DNA from 4 places in the Priestia sp. KCTC 13724 genome. Region 1 is predicted to be linked to each of the others. Evidence: riboswitches for the same ligand, from Rfam matches in the RefSeq annotation. Region 1 holds a riboswitch; each other region holds the start of a gene.
The links. Region 1 has a riboswitch for thiamine pyrophosphate ahead of AC1UFB_RS05210 (acetylornithine deacetylase). Riboswitches for the same ligand answer to the same signal wherever they lie in the genome.

Region 1 (4,513 bases):
ATCACGTAGCTAGGTAAAGGCGATGCAAAAACTTCGACAATATCTACAGTTGTATTCACTTCGATGTCTTTGACAAGATTAGCAGCAATTTGACGAATGCGTGGCTCCCAGTTCTTTAAGCTACGTGGTGTAAAAGCAGCAGAAAGTAAAGAGCGTGCTTTACGGTGATCAGGTGGATCTAACAGCGTTAGTTTGGTATCTCAGTTACCGGAATTACTTCTTGTTTCATTGTTCGTTCCTCCTTCTATAGAGATGGAAAAGAGTAAATGCTCTCTAAACTTTTTGTGCATACAGTTCGATAAAATGAACCTATAGTTCAAAATGTACCTTAATTATATAGGGGGTATTGTTTGCTCATCAGCTGAAATAGAAAAGTTGAGCGTAAAGAAATGAAAAAAATGCAAATGATATCCATATGTCGATGTGCTAGTTGAAATATACATTTGTAGCCCTACTCATAAGAACGTGATAGGATATTAACTAGAATTGAGATATAAAGGCGGTATGAAAGATGATTAAAGCAATTGTGTTTGACTTTGATGGATTAATTGTAGATACAGAATCAGTTTGGTATGAAGTATACTGCGATATGCTAGAACCTCGTGGCGTACATTTGAAAATTGAAGAGTTTGCGTCTTATATAGGAACGGATACTAAAGCGCTTTACGACTTTTTATATGAGCAGTTTGGTCGTGAATTAACGAAGGAAGAAATTGCAAAAGAGTCATTAAAGCGTCACCGAGAAAAAATGAAGCAGCTTGCAGCTCGTGAAGGCGTTCTTGAGTATTTAAAAGAAGCGAAAGAATTAGGACTGAAAATTGGTTTAGCTAGCAGCTCAGACCGTGCATGGGTTACGTCGTTTTTAAAGGAATTAGATCTCCTTGGTCATTTCGAAGTGATGCAAACGCGTGGCGACGTGGAAAAAGTTAAGCCAGATCCAGCTCTTTATAAGCAAACAGTTGAAAAGCTAGGCGTAAAACCTTCTGAAGCCATTGCTTTTGAAGACTCAGCCAACGGTGCAAAAGCTGCGATTGCTGCGGGTTTACAATGTGTAATTGTGCCGAATCGTCTCTCTGCACATTTGACGTTTGAAACGTATCACTTACGCATTGCCTCTATGAAAGAGAAGTCGTTGCAAGAAGTAATTGAACAGGTAAGTCATTAAAAAAGTGAAGCTAGCATTAGCTCCACTTTCTATGGTTCTAAGTGTATTTTTGGGAACGGAATATGAGGCGGTTGTATTACTGTCCAACTTGTCAAAAGAAGTAAGTATAGAAAAGGAGGGATTTTAAGCTGAATAGCTCGTCCCTAGTCTTCTATACTTGGTAGGCATCCGATAGAATTAAACATAACGCTATTGTGGCTTTGAAGGTCAAATTAGAATTCTGCAAATTGTATTGAACTATATAAGGTAGTGTGGTACAACTAATAGAGGTAATAATCAGATAGTTTTACAAAAAAATAGTCATTATCAAACCACTAGGGGTGCTTTTCAAAGCTGAGAGAGACGCTTGTCTTAACCCTTATAACCTGAACTAGGTAATACTAGCGTAGGAAAGAGGTATTGTGTGCTACATCTATGACTTTTACGTGATGTAAGAGGGATACATGTGTATATTCAAGCGCTTCTTTTCTATGAAAAGAAGCGCTTTTTTTATGTGGTTTAGAAGGAGGGAATTGGTATGAATATTACGGATGTAGTAAAGCAAGTAGATGACAAACGAGATGAGCTTATTGAACTTTTGACCAAGCTCATATCTTACAAAACACCAGCACCACCTGCACGTAATACAAAAGAAGCGCAGAGCTATATTGCGCGGCTGTTGGAAAGCTATGGTTTTGAAACAGATATGTGGGACGTGTATCCAAATGATCCTAACGTTGTTGGAACATTAAAGGGAACAAATCGAAGTGGGTACCAGAGTTTGATTATTAATGGACATATTGATGTTGCAGCTGTTAACGAAGACGAAGGATGGAATGCTGATCCGTTTCAAGCGAGGTGCGGTGAAGAATTTATTACGGGGAGAGGCGCTGCCGATATGAAAGGCGGACTCGCTGGTGCGCTGTTTGCTATTAAGCTTCTACGTGAAGCTGGAGTGGAGTTTCCTGGTGATTTAGTGTTTCAGTCAGTTATCGGTGAAGAGGTTGGAGAGGCAGGTACCCTTGAATGCTGCAAGCGAGGATATAGCGCAGACTTTGCGGTTGTGGTTGATACAAGTGATTTGCAAATCCAAGGTCAAGGTGGAGTCATTACCGGGTGGATAACTGTGAAAAGTAAGCAAACATATCATGATGCCACAAGAAGACAAATGATTCATGCCGGCGGCGGTTTGTTGGGAGCCAGTGCAATTGAAAAAATGATGAAATTAATTGGTGCACTACAAGAGTTAGAGCGCCACTGGGCTGTTGTCAAAAGCTACCCTGGCTTTCCGCCTGGAACAAATACAATAAATCCAGCGGTTATTGAAGGTGGTCGCCACGCAGCGTTTATCGCAGATGAGTGCAGGCTGTGGGTGACCGTTCATTATTATCCAAATGAATCGTATGAAGAAGTAGCGAAAGAAGTAGAAGACCATCTGTTACAGGTTGCAAAAGCAGATCGGTGGCTAAGAGAAAATCTCCCAACGTTTAAGTGGGGAGGAACATCAATGATTGAAGATAGAGGTGAAATTTTCCCTGCATTTGAAGTAGATAGAAATCACCCAGCAGTTCACTCGTTAGTCAGTGCTCATAGAGAAGTGACAATGAAAGAAGCGAAAGTCAACGTTTCTCCAACGGTTACGGACGGTGGCTGGCTAGCTGATGCAGGTATAGCTACAGTTATTTATGGCCCAGGCGAATTAACGGAAGCACACGCTGTTAATGAAAAGCTGTCCGTTGATCAATTACTCGATTACACGAAAGTGATGGTTCAGTTTATTTATGAGTGGCTACATACAAAAAAGGAGAGTGCCTAATGAGATTCAGTGAACGTTTATATGAAAAAGTAAAGCCTATTTGGAAGCAAACGCATGAGCATCCCTTTGTAAAGGGGATGGGAGAAGGGACGTTAGAGCAAGAGAAGTTTCGCTTTTATATGGTACAAGATTACGTGTATTTAATTGATTATGCGAAGCTATTTGCACTTGGAGCAGTAAAAGCAACAGATGTTCAAACGATGGGGAAATTTGCAGCGTTATTACATTCAACAATCAACGAAGAGATGGAGCTACATAGACAATATGCAAAACGTTTTTTAATTACTCCTGAAGAACTAGAAACAGCAGAGCCCGCGCCAACAACGCTTGCTTACACGCACTATATGCTTCACGTTTCTCAAAACGGAACGCTAGCTGAGCTTGTTGCCGCACTGCTCCCGTGCATGTGGAGCTATTGGGAAATTGGCAAAGAGCTTTCCACTCAGCCTGGAGCAGCTCATGAGCTTTATAGTGAGTGGATTCACATGTACAGCTCAGCTGAATTTGGCGAGCTTGCGACTTGGTGCATCGATCTAATGGATCAGCTAGCAGAAGGAAAATCAGAAGCAGAGCTTAACAAGCTAGAAGAAATCTTTATTAATACGACGCGCTTTGAATACTTATTCTGGGATATGGCTTATGAAAAAGCGATGTGGCCTGTTCATGTATAAAAAAGCTTTGGAGTTTGAAAAGGTGACTTTCTCATATGAAGAAAGCAAAGGAGCAATCTTAGAATCTCTTAATTTTGATATTAAAGAAGGAGAATTTGTCAGCATTGTTGGTGCAAGCGGTTCAGGAAAGAGCACGCTTTTTCGACTCATTACCGGGTTAGAGATAGAGCAGACGGGAAGGATTTTAATTAATGGTCAGCAGCATCATAGTAGATTGGGTCATGTGGGATACATGCCCCAAGAAGATCTTCTTTTACCTTGGAGGACGATTCTAGATAACGCTGCTTTACCTTTAGAGTTAAAAGGAGTAGCGAAGGGAAAAGCATATACACAAGTAAAAGAGCTGCTAAGTGAATTTGGGTTAGAAGGGTATGAACATCGATTTCCAGCCAATTTATCAGGAGGAATGAAGCAGCGGGTTTCGTTTCTTCGTAGCGTGCTAAGCGGGTCAAACGTACTTTTGCTAGATGAACCGTTTAGTGCCTTGGATGCCATTACTCGTCTATCCATGCAGGAGTGGCTGCTTGAACAGTGGCAAAAGCGTAAGCAAACCATTTTGTTTATCACCCATGATGTACAGGAAGCGCTGTTTTTATCAGATCGAATCTTTATCTTTGATAAGCAGCCTTTAAAGGAATTTCAGCAGGTCAAGGTACCTCTTGAAAGGCCAAGGTCTCTGCAGGATATAGATCGACCAGAGATTGTAAAGCTAAAGCATCAACTGATGGAAGAGCTCAGAATGAAGGTGGATGCATGAAGAAGGTAAAAGAGTGGAGTTCATCTATTATTTTAACGCTCATGTTGCTGCTTATTTGGCAGGTTATCGCTTATGTTGTGGCGATGCCCTTTATTTTACCATCTCCAGTTGAGGTGTGCGTGAGA
Region 2 (4,513 bases), on a different contig from region 1:
TCATCACATTGACAGTAATAAGAAGTGGCGATCGTTTTTAGTTTCGTAGCAACTAATGAACTCGTAGCAAATTCTTTGAGCCTAGGGCTTAGCAATTGAAAATCTGCTGGTTTCTCTTCACTGTCCCATCCCTCTTGTTTACCTAAGGTATCAAATGTTTGGATAACATTTTTCAACGAATCTGTAGCAAGCTGTTTGGCTTCTTCATTTGTCACAACGGGAAGAGAAGAACTCTTTTGTGTCTCATTAGCAGACTCATCGACATCAACCAGAACGGTAGCTTCTGATTCAGGCTCTTTTGGTGTCGGAGCCGGAGCAGACTTTGTCTCACTACATGCTGACAGCACAAGCCACAGGGAACAAATTATGGCCACCATATATAGATTTCCCATTTGAATCCCCCTTTTTTCTTTTATCTTGTTTAACTTTCAAACGTGGACAGCTCAAATGCGCCTGCAGGAATCGTCCATTTAGACTCAGAAGCCTTTTCTAAATGATGAATAACAAAAAGAGAATTTGCTTTTAGGGTCACGACAATTGTTCCTTTATTTCCATTATTGTCCGTATCGTAATGAATAACAGCTTGATTATGTTTAAAAATTATGTTTTCTGCTTCTACTGTAGCTACTTCTACTGAATTTGGTGGCTTATAGGCATGAATCTTCACCGTAGCCTCTGAGCTAGAAGAAGCATAAAACTCTACGATTGGAGCACCTTTTAAGTCAGAATTGGAAGTGGACCATTTACCGTTATATTCATTTAAGCTAGCTGCTCTTGTAATAGCTGGTGCATTTGACTTCGTTTCTTCTGCTTTATCCATTGTATACGGCTCTACGCTTTTAATTCGCAATGTACCTTGATCGCTTATTAGCGTATACAATTGATTAATACTCTTTGTATAATCCTTTTTATTAGGTTGATGGATGGTGACTTCTTCAAACGTTTGTAAATTTATTTGATTTTTCTCAGCTTCATACCAGTTCACAACTTGAAACGTCTTTAGTTCTTGACGAATTCCTTGCTCCGAAAAATTATCAATTTTCATTACTTGCTGTTTATAAAACTCACTATCTTCTATTATATATGTCTGAATTGACTTAGCTGATTTATGAAGGATTCCATCATGTAAAGCCTTGAAGTAGCTATTCATAAACTGCGAGATTATTTTTTCATCTATTGTATCTGAAATATCATATCTGTACTGGTTTTCAACAACATCTTTCTTTGCTTCTTGATCATGACTTTCTATCTCTCCTGCAATCATCAAGTCCGTATCGACTTCAGTTGCTTTTTGAGCTTTTTGCTGACATCCTGCGAGTAAAAGGGATGTTGCAATCGTCATGTAAAGGAGATTACGTTTGTTCATTAACATGATTCCTTCCTACAAAAAATGGTATGTATATTCTTCCAACAAACAGACCTAGTATACCATTCTACAAAAAAACCCTCAACCCTTTCATAAAAAGAACAAAAACACTGAAAACATGTAAATTGGTTTAAAAACGCAAAAAACCTATAGGATGTTACTCCTATAGGTTTCATTCCTTTTATTTATGATGCGCGATTTAATACCACTCTTGCAGCAGACGGAATTAATACGGCTAAAATGATTAGGCAAGCAATCATGGATCCCACCATTGCTAGTCCGTTCATCGTAAATGAATACCATAATGCAGATACTCCTTTTGGCGCATAAGAGCCCCAAAAAATAATCCCTGCAACAAAGTGCCAAAAATAGCGAGCAACGCTGCCGATAACAATTGCTAAAATAATAAATGTAAATGCTTTTGTTCGATTGTTAGTAGCTAAGTTCTGCTTAATAGCACCAGACAATAGCCCTGCTAGACCAATGAATGCAAATGCAATAAAATATTCGATAAATGCTTGTAGAGGTGTTAATACATAAGCAGTACCCGTGACAACTTGTAGCAATCCCCACAAAAATCCAGCTACCACGCCTGATGTAAATCCCCATCGAAAGCAAATAATGAAGATTGGTACCATGGAAAATGATATGGACACGGCAGGTGCAATTGTAATTGATGGCAATATATCAATTATCATTGCTAGAGCTGCAAAGATTGCCACTTCAATTTTCGCTTGTAAAGACATTCCTTTGTTCATCGTCTTTTCACTCCTGTTGTAAAATCATTAGTATTCAACGACAAACACAGGAGGCAGCACAAGCTGCACGCTCCACACTCCCTACGCTAGCATTAACTAACAGGTTCAAAGGGTCAGAACAATTGGTTCACTCTCAGCCATTCAGGCTCCCCCTGTGGTACGTTGATATGTATTATTAGAACGCTTTCTATTATAACATAATTCTCAAACAAGATACTATTTAATTTCACTTAAAGAATCAGTTGATAAAACAGAACATCTTGCCATTGATTGAACTTCCATCCTACTTCTTTAAATTCCCCACAAAAGGTAAATCCAAACTGTTCATGCATTTTAATACTTTTATCGTTTCCTTTTGTAATACCAGAAATAACAACGTGATGATTTAACTCTTTTGCTTGTACTAGAATAGCTTCCATTAACCTTTTACCAATTCCAAATCCTTGGTGAGCTTCATCTACATAAACGGAGAGTTCAACTGTTCGAATATATGCTTCTTTATCACGGTAGGAAGACAAAGATGCGTATCCAGCTACTTCACCATTTCGTTCAGCAACAAGCAGTGGAAACAGTTGACTTTGGTCGTGAGATTCAAACCAGCTTTTACGTTGCCCAATTGTTACAGGAGTTAAGTCAAATGTTGCTGCGCTTTGGTGTACTGACTGATTATAAATAGCCACCATTGTAGGTAAGTCTTCTGCTAAAGCTTTTCTAATTACTGTCATGATGTATCGTGCTCCTTTTTCAAAATGATGTTTCTATTGTACTTGTTTTTGTCAGAATAATCTACACAAAAAACCTGATGCAAAAGCATCAGGCCTCATTTTATATATTGATAGGATTGCAGTACGCGTAGGGCTTCGGATGTTGAAGTAACCGTTGCAAATTCATTGTGAAGAGATGATAAGCTTAAGCGATGAACATCTTCTGCTGCAAAAGTTGTTTCACCGTCATATGATAACAGATTGAAACACGCAGTTGCATCGTGGATGACGTAAGTGCGATAACCTAAGTTTCCTGCCATGCGTGCCGTTGTAGAGACGCAATGGTTCGTTGTTAAACCTACTAGTATAAGCGTATCGTATCCGTTTTCCTTCAGATAGTTATCCAGTTCTGTTCCTATAAAACAGCTATTTTTATGCTTTCGAATTAAGTATTCATCACCAACAGGACCGAAACCTTCTTTGAAACGGAATCCTTCCGTCCCTGGAAAAAGAGGAGATGTTTCGCTTTTTGAAGCATGCTGGACATGAATAACCGGAAACTGCTGTCTCCTCCAAGCTTGTAAAAGAGTGAGCATATTATCTTCTGCATGAATATTATTACGAGTTCCCCAAGCATCTTGTTCAAAACCTTTTTGTACATCTATTATGATTAAAACAGGGTTTGATTGAATCATTCCAGTCATCAACTTCTTTCATCAAAATTTTAAAATGGAGATTACATACGTACAACCATTCACATCAGCTTTTGACGCATGCTTTGTGTGTTTTGGTAAATAAATACGATCTCCCGCTTCGCACCGAGTTATTTCTCCCTCAACTGTAAAATAAATAGATCCTTTAATAATATGAAGAATCTCGTCGGTAGGGTGAGTATGACTTGGGTGTTCCTGCCCTGCAACATCATGTTGAACCTCTACATAACCGGTATGTTTTGGAAGTAGTTCATGTATAACTTCTTCAAGACCACCGCCAATTCCTTTTTTAATAAAGGCTTTTTTTAACTCCATCTCTTTCACTCCTTTTTAGCTTGAATGGACATTCTGTTGGGAACGAGTTGTTAACATCTCGTAAGAAATACTGCTTCCATTCATGATTTTCTTGATCTCCATACCATCCTAGATGAGGATGCGCTTCAACTTTGTCGTAATCTTCAAGTCGATTCCGAACCGTTTTTTGAACTTGCTGTCCCATTTTTGTATGAGGAGTCATTCCCTCAAACACCCATCTAGGCTGAAATGTAATTATGAAACTGCTGCTCTTTCGGCTTTTTCGTAATTCATGTACAGGCGTATTACAGACAACAAATATTGGCTCACCTTCAAAACAAAACTCCCATAGAGGATCGTTAGGGTTTTTGGGGATTTCTTCGGGCCAAGGCTTTCCATCAATTCGATGTAAAAATGTGAGCGTATCCCAAAACATCGTTTCATACTGAGTCATCGTACGTTTTTTATGTTCAGGCTCAAAGAACACAACAAATGATGTATAGCGACCTAATGTGCGAAAGCATGCCATATATTCTTTAAGTGCATCTGCACAGAGCCTGATATCTTTATAATTATATGGTGAAGACACAAACGCAAATCGCAGCAAATCTTTTTTTAATCCCTCTACTCCTAAAATGCAGGGGAAAGGGTTCTTTTCAGAAAGCATGTCTTGACTAA
Region 3 (4,513 bases), on a different contig from region 1:
GGTTCAAAAACAAATTCAAAAAACGAGCGTAAGGGAACGAACTTGTGCTTACAACCTAGCTATTATAACAAAGTAATGATTCGCCTTTGAGAAGGAATCATTTCATTGTGTCCCAGTCTCTTTTATTTTTAAAGTTTGGTATCCAGAAAAAGAGGTAACGTGATAGGATAAAGTAAGCTGAATGTTTCATAAATACATAGCATGTACAATATGATAGAAGTAAAAGCGGACGGTAAGGACAGAGAAGGTGTGGAAAAACATGACGGATAATACAAAGAAAAAAGTAAAACAAGGATTGCTTTTCTTGTTTATTATATATGGTGTGACACTTATTTACGTCACGCTCATTAAAGAAAACGAGCAAGTATATGGGCAAGCTATGAATTTAAGCTTATTTAGTACAATTAAGCTCATGTGGGCCAGTGGAAATCTTGAGCTAGCATTCGTGAACGTAATAGGGAATATTGTAATGTTTGCTCCAATTGGAATGTTTATACCGCTTTTTATGAAATCATTTGACGGATTTATTCAAGTGGTTGTCACAGGGTTCTTAATCAGTTTCACTGTTGAGATTTTACAATATGAGTTAACAGAGCGAGTTTTTGATATTGATGATATTCTGCTAAATTCAATTGGAACACTGGTCGGATGGATTTTAGTTAAGCTGCTCTTTTTCTTTAAAAGACTTATTTTAAAACGATAGACACCGAGATAAGTAGTTGCTTACCTCGGTGCTTTTTATTAAGAATAAAGTTTAGATCCTTTTTCAATAAATTCCTGTGATTTTTCTTTCATGCCTTGTTTAGCGAAATCAACGAGCTGTTTTTCATCCGCTAGTTGTCTAATATCATGAGAAATTCTCATTGAACAGAACTTAGGTCCACACATGGAACAGAAGTGAGCGGTTTTAGCACCTTCTGCTGGTAGTGTTTCATCATGGTATTCTCGAGCTCGGTCAGGATCTAACGATAAATTAAATTGGTCATGCCATCTAAACTCAAATCGAGCTTTTGAAAGTGCGTTATCACGAATTTGGGCACCTGGGTGACCTTTTGCAAGATCAGCAGCATGAGCAGCAATTTTATAGGTAATTACACCTTCGCGAACATCTTCTTTATTCGGGAGGCCTAAATGTTCTTTTGGGGTTACATAACAAAGCATTGCTGTACCAAACCACCCAATCATTGCAGCTCCAATACCAGACGTAATGTGGTCATAGCCCGGTGCTATATCAGTTGTTAGTGGTCCCAGGGTATAGAATGGTGCTTCGTGGCAAACTTCCATTTGTCGGTCAACGTTCTCTTTAATCAGATGCATTGGCACATGTCCAGGACCCTCAATCATTACTTGAACATCATGCTTCCATGCAATTGTTGTTAATTCGCCAAGCGTATCAAGCTCTGCAAATTGAGCTTCGTCGTTCGCATCAGCAATTGAACCAGGGCGCAGGCCATCTCCCAGTGAGATTGAGATATCATATTGCTTACAAATTTCGCAAATCTCTTCAAAGTGTGTATACAAAAAGTTTTCTTGGTGATGTGCTAAGCACCATTGAGCCAAAATGGAACCACCCCGTGAGACAATACCGGTTGTTCGCGTAGCAGTTAGTGGAATATAGCGCAACAGTACGCCTGCATGAATTGTAAAGTAATCAACCCCTTGTTCTGCTTGTTCAATGAGTGTATCACGATAAACCTCCCAAGATAGGTCTTCTGCTATACCATTAACTTTCTCTAAAGCTTGATAGATTGGGACAGTGCCAACAGGAACGGGTGAGTTTCGAATAATCCATTCGCGCGTCTTATGAATGTCTTTACCAGTTGAAAGATCCATAATTGTATCTGCTCCCCACCTTGTAGCCCACGTCATCTTTTCAACTTCATCCTCAATTGATGAATGAACAGCAGAGTTTCCGATATTTGCATTAATTTTCACGTGAAACTTTGTTCCAATAATCATTGGTTCAACTTCTGGGTGGTTAATATTGCAGGGAATGATTGCACGCCCTGCTGCAACTTCTTCACGAATCGTTTCTGCACTCATTTGCTCACGAATTGCGATAAATTCCATTTCAGGCGTGATAATTCCTTTTTTTGCATAATGCATTTGGGTGACGTTTCTGTCATCCTTTGCTTTTTGTGGTGAATAATTAATAAGGGGAAAGCTTTTCGTTTCGTTCCGTTGATCGCCTTCTTTATAGCCGTTATCTCTTGCTTGAACGGTACGGCCAGCATAGGAAAAAGTATCGTTTCGTTCTGCAATCCATGGTTTGCGTAAAGGTGGCAGTCCTTTTTCTAAATCTACACTATAGGCTGGATCGGTGTATACGCCGCTTGTATCGTAAACGCGAACGGGGGTGTTTTGCTCTTCACCGCGGTCGTTTACAGTGGGGGAAAGGTGGATTTCGCGCATCGGTACTTGAATATCACTTCGAGTCCCTTGCACGTATACTTTTTTACTGTTTGGAAACGGCTGTTGCATTGAAATGATTACTTGTTCTTTAGACATACTTATTCCTCCATTATGCTAGTAGATTTTGAGAAAATAAGCTATACCGAACAAAAAAATCGGGCTCTATGTAAGAGCCCGATGGAATAGACAAAAAAGAAAACAGCATAAAACACCGTTCTTTCAAGACTACTTCCCTACGTTGGTATAACCCAAATCAGGTTCAGAGGGTTAAAGAGCACAATAACTCTTCTCTCAGTCTGTGTAATCAGACACCCCTAGTAGAAAATCATTTAATTGACGACTTCATTCTACCATCATTAGGGGAAAATGCAAGCGGTTATTTATCTTTTTGCTGCTTCAAATGCAATAACAATAGCGGTAATAATATGCATAACCATTCCCACAACTGGGATTACGCCGACAAATGATGTCACCATCCCCAAAATATTTCCGTAAGCTGAACGACCTTCTTTATGAGATAAAAATAGAGCAATTGCATGCAGGAAAAAAGCAAATACTAAAGGTCCCCATGAAAAGCTTATGATGAATGCACCACCAATTAGAGGAATACCTAAAAATGCTTCATACCCAGCCGTTAGCCATTTCATAACACGTACATTTCCGCTCATGTATAAGAGCCTCCTATTAAGTAATGTAGTAGTATATACGAACGAATTAGCTATAGAAGTTTCATTTTATAGACTGACTATTAATGGGGAAAAATATAATTGATAAAATATTTTAATTTTTGTATACAAATCTTAAAAGTTTTGTTAGAATATTTTTATTCAATTAAAACACCTTATAAATTCGTTGAAGAGAACGAGTAGGTTATGAAAACTGTTCCCCAGAGAGCTAACGTTTGCTGAAAGTTAGCGTACAGTTCCTAGCTGAAAATCATCTCTGAGAAAATATGCTGAAGCCTTATAGTAAGTATATTCGGACGTCCACCGTTAGAAGGAACACGTATGAACACGTACGTTGGCGAGTGCTGCTGTTTTTAGCAGAACGAGGGTGGTAACGCGAGAATTATATCTCGTCCCTTTTTAGGGACGGGATTTTTTTGTGTATAAAAAGGAGTGATTCGAGTGGAAAGTGATATTGACATTAGACAGAAAAATCAGAAATACAAACAATCTAGGAGGAACTCACATGAATGCTTTATCAAGAAAAGATACACTGTTTATTAGTTTAATGCTATTCTCATTATTTTTTGGAGCAGGAAACTTAATTTTCCCTCCATTTTTAGGACAGTCTGCTGGAAGTGAATTGTGGCCAGCTGTTACAGGCTTCATTTTATCGGCTGTGGGGCTACCAATCCTGGGTGTCATTGCTGTAGCAAAATCAAATGGTCTTCATTCATTAGCAAACCGAGTCCACCCAGTTTTCGCCGTTGTATTTACGGTCATGATTTACTTAGCAATTGGACCTTTTTTAGGAATCCCACGAGCAGGAAGCTTAGCATTTGAAATGGGCGTACAGCCTTTTTTACCTGAAGGAGTAAATGTAAAAGCCGCGCTGTTTGGATATACGTTTTGTTATTTTGCACTTGCTTACTGGTTAGCTTTAAAGCCTTCAAAGCTTGTTGACCGCTTTGGGAAAGTATTAACGCCAGTTTTATTAGTTCTTATTTCACTTATTTTTATTCGTGCCCTTTCTTATCCTTTTGAGCCGGCTGGTCAACCTGCAGGTAATTATGTCACAAAAGCATTCGCTACTGGATTTACCGATGGTTATGCGACCATGGATACAATCGCTGCGCTAAACTTTGGAATTGTCATTGCAATGGCTTTGAAGCAAAAAGGAATGACTAGTGCGAAAAGTATTATGTCATCATCCATTCGTGCAGGAGTAATTGCAGGAACGTTGCTAGCTATTATTTATCTTATGCTGGCATATTTAGGATCTGTTAGTCATGCCAATGCAGCAAATGGAGCAATAACGTTAACGAACATTGTATTTACGCTTTTTGGACCGTTCGGAGCTGTTCTATTAGGAGTTGTATTTACGCTAGCGTGTTTAACAACTTCTGTTGGATTATTAACCTCATGCAGTCAGTATT
Region 4 (4,513 bases), on a different contig from region 1:
TTATTAGCAGAAAAGGAACCGCTAACGGTCAATGAAATCGCAAAAGAATCAACCCTCTCTCGACCAGCAGTTTCTCATCACTTAAAAATATTACGTGACCAAAAGCTTGTAAGTATTGAGCAAAAAGGAACGCAGCGTTATTATTCACTCGCATTAGAAGATGCGGTAGGGCTATTAAAGGAATTAATTTCAACAATTGAAAAAGAATGTTTATGATCAAAGAGGTGAAGAAATGAAGCATAGTGAGTATTACGTTACAGATGAGAACATTATCAGCAATATTGTCGAAAAGCAAAAGCGGTACTTCTATGAACAAAAGACAAAGTCCAAAGCCGTGCGAGTGCAGGCACTAAAGGATTTGCAATCCATGATTAAATCCAATGAAGAAGTAATTATGGAGGCGTTGAAAAAAGATTTAAACAAATCAGAAATAGAAGCGTATGCTTCTGAGATTGGCATTTTGTTAGAAGAAATTCGCTTTACGCTAAAGCATTTAGACGGCTGGATGAAGTCTAAAAAAGCAAAGACAGTCATGACTCATATTGGTTCAAAAGGATATATCATCCCGGAACCTTACGGAGTGACGCTCATTATTGCACCGTGGAACTACCCGTTTCAACTAGCTATTTCACCATTAATTGGCGCTATTGCAGCGGGCAATACAGCAATTATTAAGCCGTCGGAACTGACGCCTAATGTTTCAAGGGTAATGGAAGAATTGCTTGCCAAAACGTTTGACCCTTCGTTTGTTACAGTTATAGAAGGAGCTGTGGAAACGACTCAAATCTTATTGAAGCAACCGCTGGATTATATTTTCTTTACAGGAAGCGTCAACGTTGGAAAAGTCATTATGCAAGAAGCAGGAAAGCAGCTCATTCCAGTCACGTTAGAGCTAGGAGGTAAGAGCCCTTGTATTGTGCATAGAGATGCAAATGTTGAACTTGCGGCTAAGCGCATCATGTTTGGTAAAAGTATGAATGCTGGTCAAACATGCGTTGCTCCAGACTACTTGTTAGTTCATAAAGACGTAAAGGTTCAGCTTATTGCACAGCTACAGAAAGCGGTAACGCAGTTTTATGGCGAAGATGTACTCACAAGCGGGCGTTATGGCAGAATTGTCAGTGAGAGACACTTCGATCGTTTAATTGAGTTTTTACAAGATGGAAAAGTTGTAATTGGCGGTAATTATAATGAAGAAACGCTCCAGATTGCTCCAACCGTCTTAGACGAAGTAAAATGGGATTCAAGCGTTATGCAAGACGAAATTTTCGGTCCAATTTTACCTCTTATTGAATATGAAAGTGTAGATGAGGTCGTAAGTGCAGTTCATCAAAAAGCAAAGCCGCTAGCTCTATATTTGTTTTCAGAAAGTGAAGAGGTTCAGCAGCAAATTATTAACACGGTTTCATTTGGGGGAGGGTGCATTAACGATACGATTATGCACCTGGCAACGCCGCACCTGCCATTTGGAGGAGTTGGAGAGAGTGGAATCGGTCAATATCACGGTGAGGCAAGCTTTAAAACGTTTTCACACTTTAAAAGCGTGCTGAAGCAAACAACAAAGTTTGATTTTGCCTTTAAGTATCCGTCTGATAACCAAAGTCTAAAAACGATTAAAAAGTTTTTGAAATAACGTCAAACGAAAGAGTTTGGGACATAACAAAATGATTGCTTCTAAAAGACGAACACTCGCTGTTTCCATCTCTTTAGTTTGTCTCAACACGTTCGTTCCATTGCGCTACGGCCACTCGCTTTCCGCGGGGAGGAACCTGAGCTTCCTCGCTGCGCTGCGGGATCTCCGTTTTCCCTCTCTTTCCCGCAGGAGTCGAGTGTCCTACGCTCCATTCCACCCTGTTTCCAACATTGTTTTCACAATCAACCAAAAAACCTGAACGATTAAAAGTGAGAAACTCTCAATCGTTCAGGTTTATCATTGGCTGAATTACTTATGTCCCAGCCTCTGTTTGTTATGAGTGCACGATGGTTTGAGATAGAGGCCATTGCTCTTGTTTGTAGGCCATGTCCCAAAATAGATACTCAAGTTCGCAACTTTTGATAAAATGCTCTTTCATACGTCTACGTTCCTCAGCTGAAGCTTTTTCTGCTAACTCATCTAATTTGTCACAAAACCATTTTGTCGTTTCTTTCATTTCTCCATTGGTATAAAAGGAAATCCATTCGTAAAAAGGGTGATCCGGTGTTAAGTTCACTTCGCCTGCAATACGCTCGCCAATTTCAACGTATGTCCATGGACATGGCAGTAGCACAGCAATAATTTCACCTAGTGTCCCTGTATGTGCGACCGTCATCATGTGGCTAATATAATGATTTGCTGTTGGTGCTAAGGGCTGATGCTTCATATCTTCATAACGAATGCCAGCTACTTTACAAAAATTATTATGAGGATGGACTTCACTATGTAAAACAATTGAAATACCGTTATTAAACACTTCCATTTCATCACGGGTACTACATTTTGTTAACGCCGCACCGTATATGCGAACAAAAGCAGTTAAATATTCATAATCCTGTGACACATAATGAATTAAAGCTTCTTTTGGAACTTTTCCTTCCTTAATACCTGCAACAAATGGATGTTGAAAGATGGCATCGTAAATGTAAGCTGCTTCTTTGCGTAATTGAGCTGAAAATGACAATTGATATTCCTCCCTAATTGAATCCACAAGGAACGCGCTTATAAATGTAGGCAATAACAAAAAAAACACCCCATTATATGGAGTGGTAAAGACAGTTGTTGGTGTATTACACGACAACGCCGTACCACTTTCCTACGCTGGTATAAGCCAGATCAGGTTCAAAGGGATCAAGATTCCTTGTCTCAGCCAAACGGCACCCCTAGTGGATTCTTTCATTTTATTCTTATTCAATTTAACATAAAAAAAAGAATTATACAAAAGTTTAGAAAAAACGGTTCAAAAGTAATGGAAAGTAGTAGTTTGAATAGTGATATTTTAAAAAAATAAATGAGATAAATTACATATGAAACTAGTAACTAAACGATTGGAGTAGTTAATGAAAAAAATGAGAAAATTGTCACGAATCTTGTCGGAATGTGCAAAGGCTGTGCTATCATGATATAATAATTGTAAGTTCGTTACGTTTAAACAAGCTCAATTAAAGAATTAAGCCACAAATTGAAGAGGTATTTAGCTGAAGCTAAATGGCTTTTTCAGTTTGCCTAGTTTAATATAAATTAGTCCTGTCAATTTAGTAGGAATTATATTTTTTAAGGAGGTTGTTTAATGAATCTATCAGCATGGGATTTATTTGTGGATCTTGGTTTCATCTCACTGTTATTAGTGGCTGGTACCATTATTCGAGCAAAGGCCAGGTGGGTACAAAACTTATTTTTACCTGCGAGTATTATTGCTGGAATATTGGGTTTAGCATTAGGGCCAAACGGTATTGGCCTCATTCCATTCACTGATCAAATTGGAACTTATCCAGGTATTCTAATCGCGGTTATTTTTGGTGCAATTCCAATTGCAACTCAAAGTGTAAAGTTTAAAGAAATAGCGGGTCGCGTAGGTAGTATGTGGTCGTATTCTCAAATGATTATGCTAGCAATGTGGGGCGTCGGTTTACTATTTTCATTGCTGCTATTAAATAACGTTTGGGGAGATTTAAACTTAGGATTTGGCTTGTTATTAGCAGCAGGATTTATCGGTGGACATGGAACAGCGGCTGCTGTCGGAGATGCGTTTGCAAAGCAAGGATGGGAAGAAGGATTATCTCTAGCGATGACATCAGCAACGATTGGTGTTATTTGCTCAATCGTAGTAGGGTTGGCGTTCATTAAATATTATTCGAAAAAAGGTGAAACAAATTATCTTGCAAGATTTGAAGACTTACCACGAGAATTAAGAACAGGATTAATCCCCCCTGAAAAGCGCACTTCTACAAAAATGGATACGGTATCATCGATTGCTGTTGATCCACTTGTCTTACATGTGGCTTTAGTGACAATTATCGCATTAGGTGGCTACTATTTAAGTGAGCTAGGTCAAACGTTGTTGCCTTCAGTAACAATACCGGCTTTTTCACTAGCTTTTCTTGTAGGTTTAGCTATTAAAGGTATTATGAAGAAAACGAATAGCGATCAGTATATTAATGCAGATGTAATGAACAGAATTAGTGGAAGTGCAACAGACTTCTTAGTTGCGTTTGGTATTGCTTCTATTAGTTTATCAGCGGTAGCAAGCTATATTGTACCTTTTGCACTGTTATTATTATTCGGTCTGTTGTTTGCATGGTTTGTATTCCGAGTTCTTTCTGGCAAGTTCTTTGGTCCAATTTGGTTTGAACGAGGAATTTTCACTTGGGGATGGATTACAGGAACAACGGCAATGGGAATCGCACTATTGCGTATCGCGGATCCTGAAAGCAAAAGTAAAACACTCGATGATTACGCGTTGGCATATATACCGATTGCGCCGGTAGAGATTCTCCTTATTACATTTGCTCCATTAATGATTGCAACGAGCCAGCATTG

Region 2: it holds a riboswitch for thiamine pyrophosphate, as region 1 does, so the genes downstream of both, thiT (energy-coupled thiamine transporter ThiT) here and AC1UFB_RS05210 (acetylornithine deacetylase) in region 1, are expected to answer to the same signal.
Region 3: it holds a riboswitch for thiamine pyrophosphate, as region 1 does, so the genes downstream of both, thiC (phosphomethylpyrimidine synthase ThiC) here and AC1UFB_RS05210 (acetylornithine deacetylase) in region 1, are expected to answer to the same signal.
Region 4: it holds a riboswitch for thiamine pyrophosphate, as region 1 does, so the genes downstream of both, tenA (thiaminase II) here and AC1UFB_RS05210 (acetylornithine deacetylase) in region 1, are expected to answer to the same signal.

The regions. Positions count from the first base shown of each region.
Region 1 covers NZ_JBXDLD010000033.1:10,351-14,863, reverse strand. The annotation lists partial or broken gene AC1UFB_RS05220 (cytochrome P450) at 1-197, opposite strand, end outside; gene AC1UFB_RS05215 (HAD family hydrolase) at 512-1,165, shown strand; TPP riboswitch at 1,472-1,574, shown strand; gene AC1UFB_RS05210 (acetylornithine deacetylase) at 1,683-2,960, shown strand; gene tenA (thiaminase II) at 2,960-3,631, shown strand; gene AC1UFB_RS05200 (ABC transporter ATP-binding protein) at 3,624-4,388, shown strand; gene AC1UFB_RS05195 (ABC transporter permease) at 4,385-4,513, shown strand, end outside.
Region 2 covers NZ_JBXDLD010000091.1:35,068-39,580, forward strand. The annotation lists gene AC1UFB_RS13335 (TcaA NTF2-like domain-containing protein) at 1-392, opposite strand, end outside; gene AC1UFB_RS13340 (TcaA NTF2-like domain-containing protein) at 422-1,366, opposite strand; gene thiT (energy-coupled thiamine transporter ThiT) at 1,552-2,124, opposite strand; TPP riboswitch at 2,185-2,287, opposite strand; gene AC1UFB_RS13350 (GNAT family N-acetyltransferase) at 2,355-2,849, opposite strand; gene AC1UFB_RS13355 (cysteine hydrolase family protein) at 2,945-3,523, opposite strand; gene AC1UFB_RS13360 (cupin domain-containing protein) at 3,545-3,856, opposite strand; gene AC1UFB_RS13365 (YqcI/YcgG family protein) at 3,831-4,513, opposite strand, start outside.
Region 3 covers NZ_JBXDLD010000009.1:7,727-12,239, reverse strand. The annotation lists gene AC1UFB_RS01165 (VanZ family protein) at 260-703, shown strand; gene thiC (phosphomethylpyrimidine synthase ThiC) at 742-2,508, opposite strand; TPP riboswitch at 2,626-2,738, opposite strand; gene AC1UFB_RS01155 (hypothetical protein) at 2,793-3,080, opposite strand; T-box leader at 3,256-3,498, shown strand; gene brnQ (branched-chain amino acid transport system II carrier protein) at 3,604-4,513, shown strand, end outside.
Region 4 covers NZ_JBXDLD010000019.1:88,057-92,569, reverse strand. The annotation lists gene AC1UFB_RS03495 (ArsR/SmtB family transcription factor) at 1-216, shown strand, start outside; gene AC1UFB_RS03490 (aldehyde dehydrogenase) at 233-1,633, shown strand; gene AC1UFB_RS03485 (hypothetical protein) at 1,707-1,850, opposite strand; gene tenA (thiaminase II) at 1,968-2,657, opposite strand; TPP riboswitch at 2,770-2,868, opposite strand; gene AC1UFB_RS03475 (sodium/glutamate symporter) at 3,264-4,513, shown strand, end outside.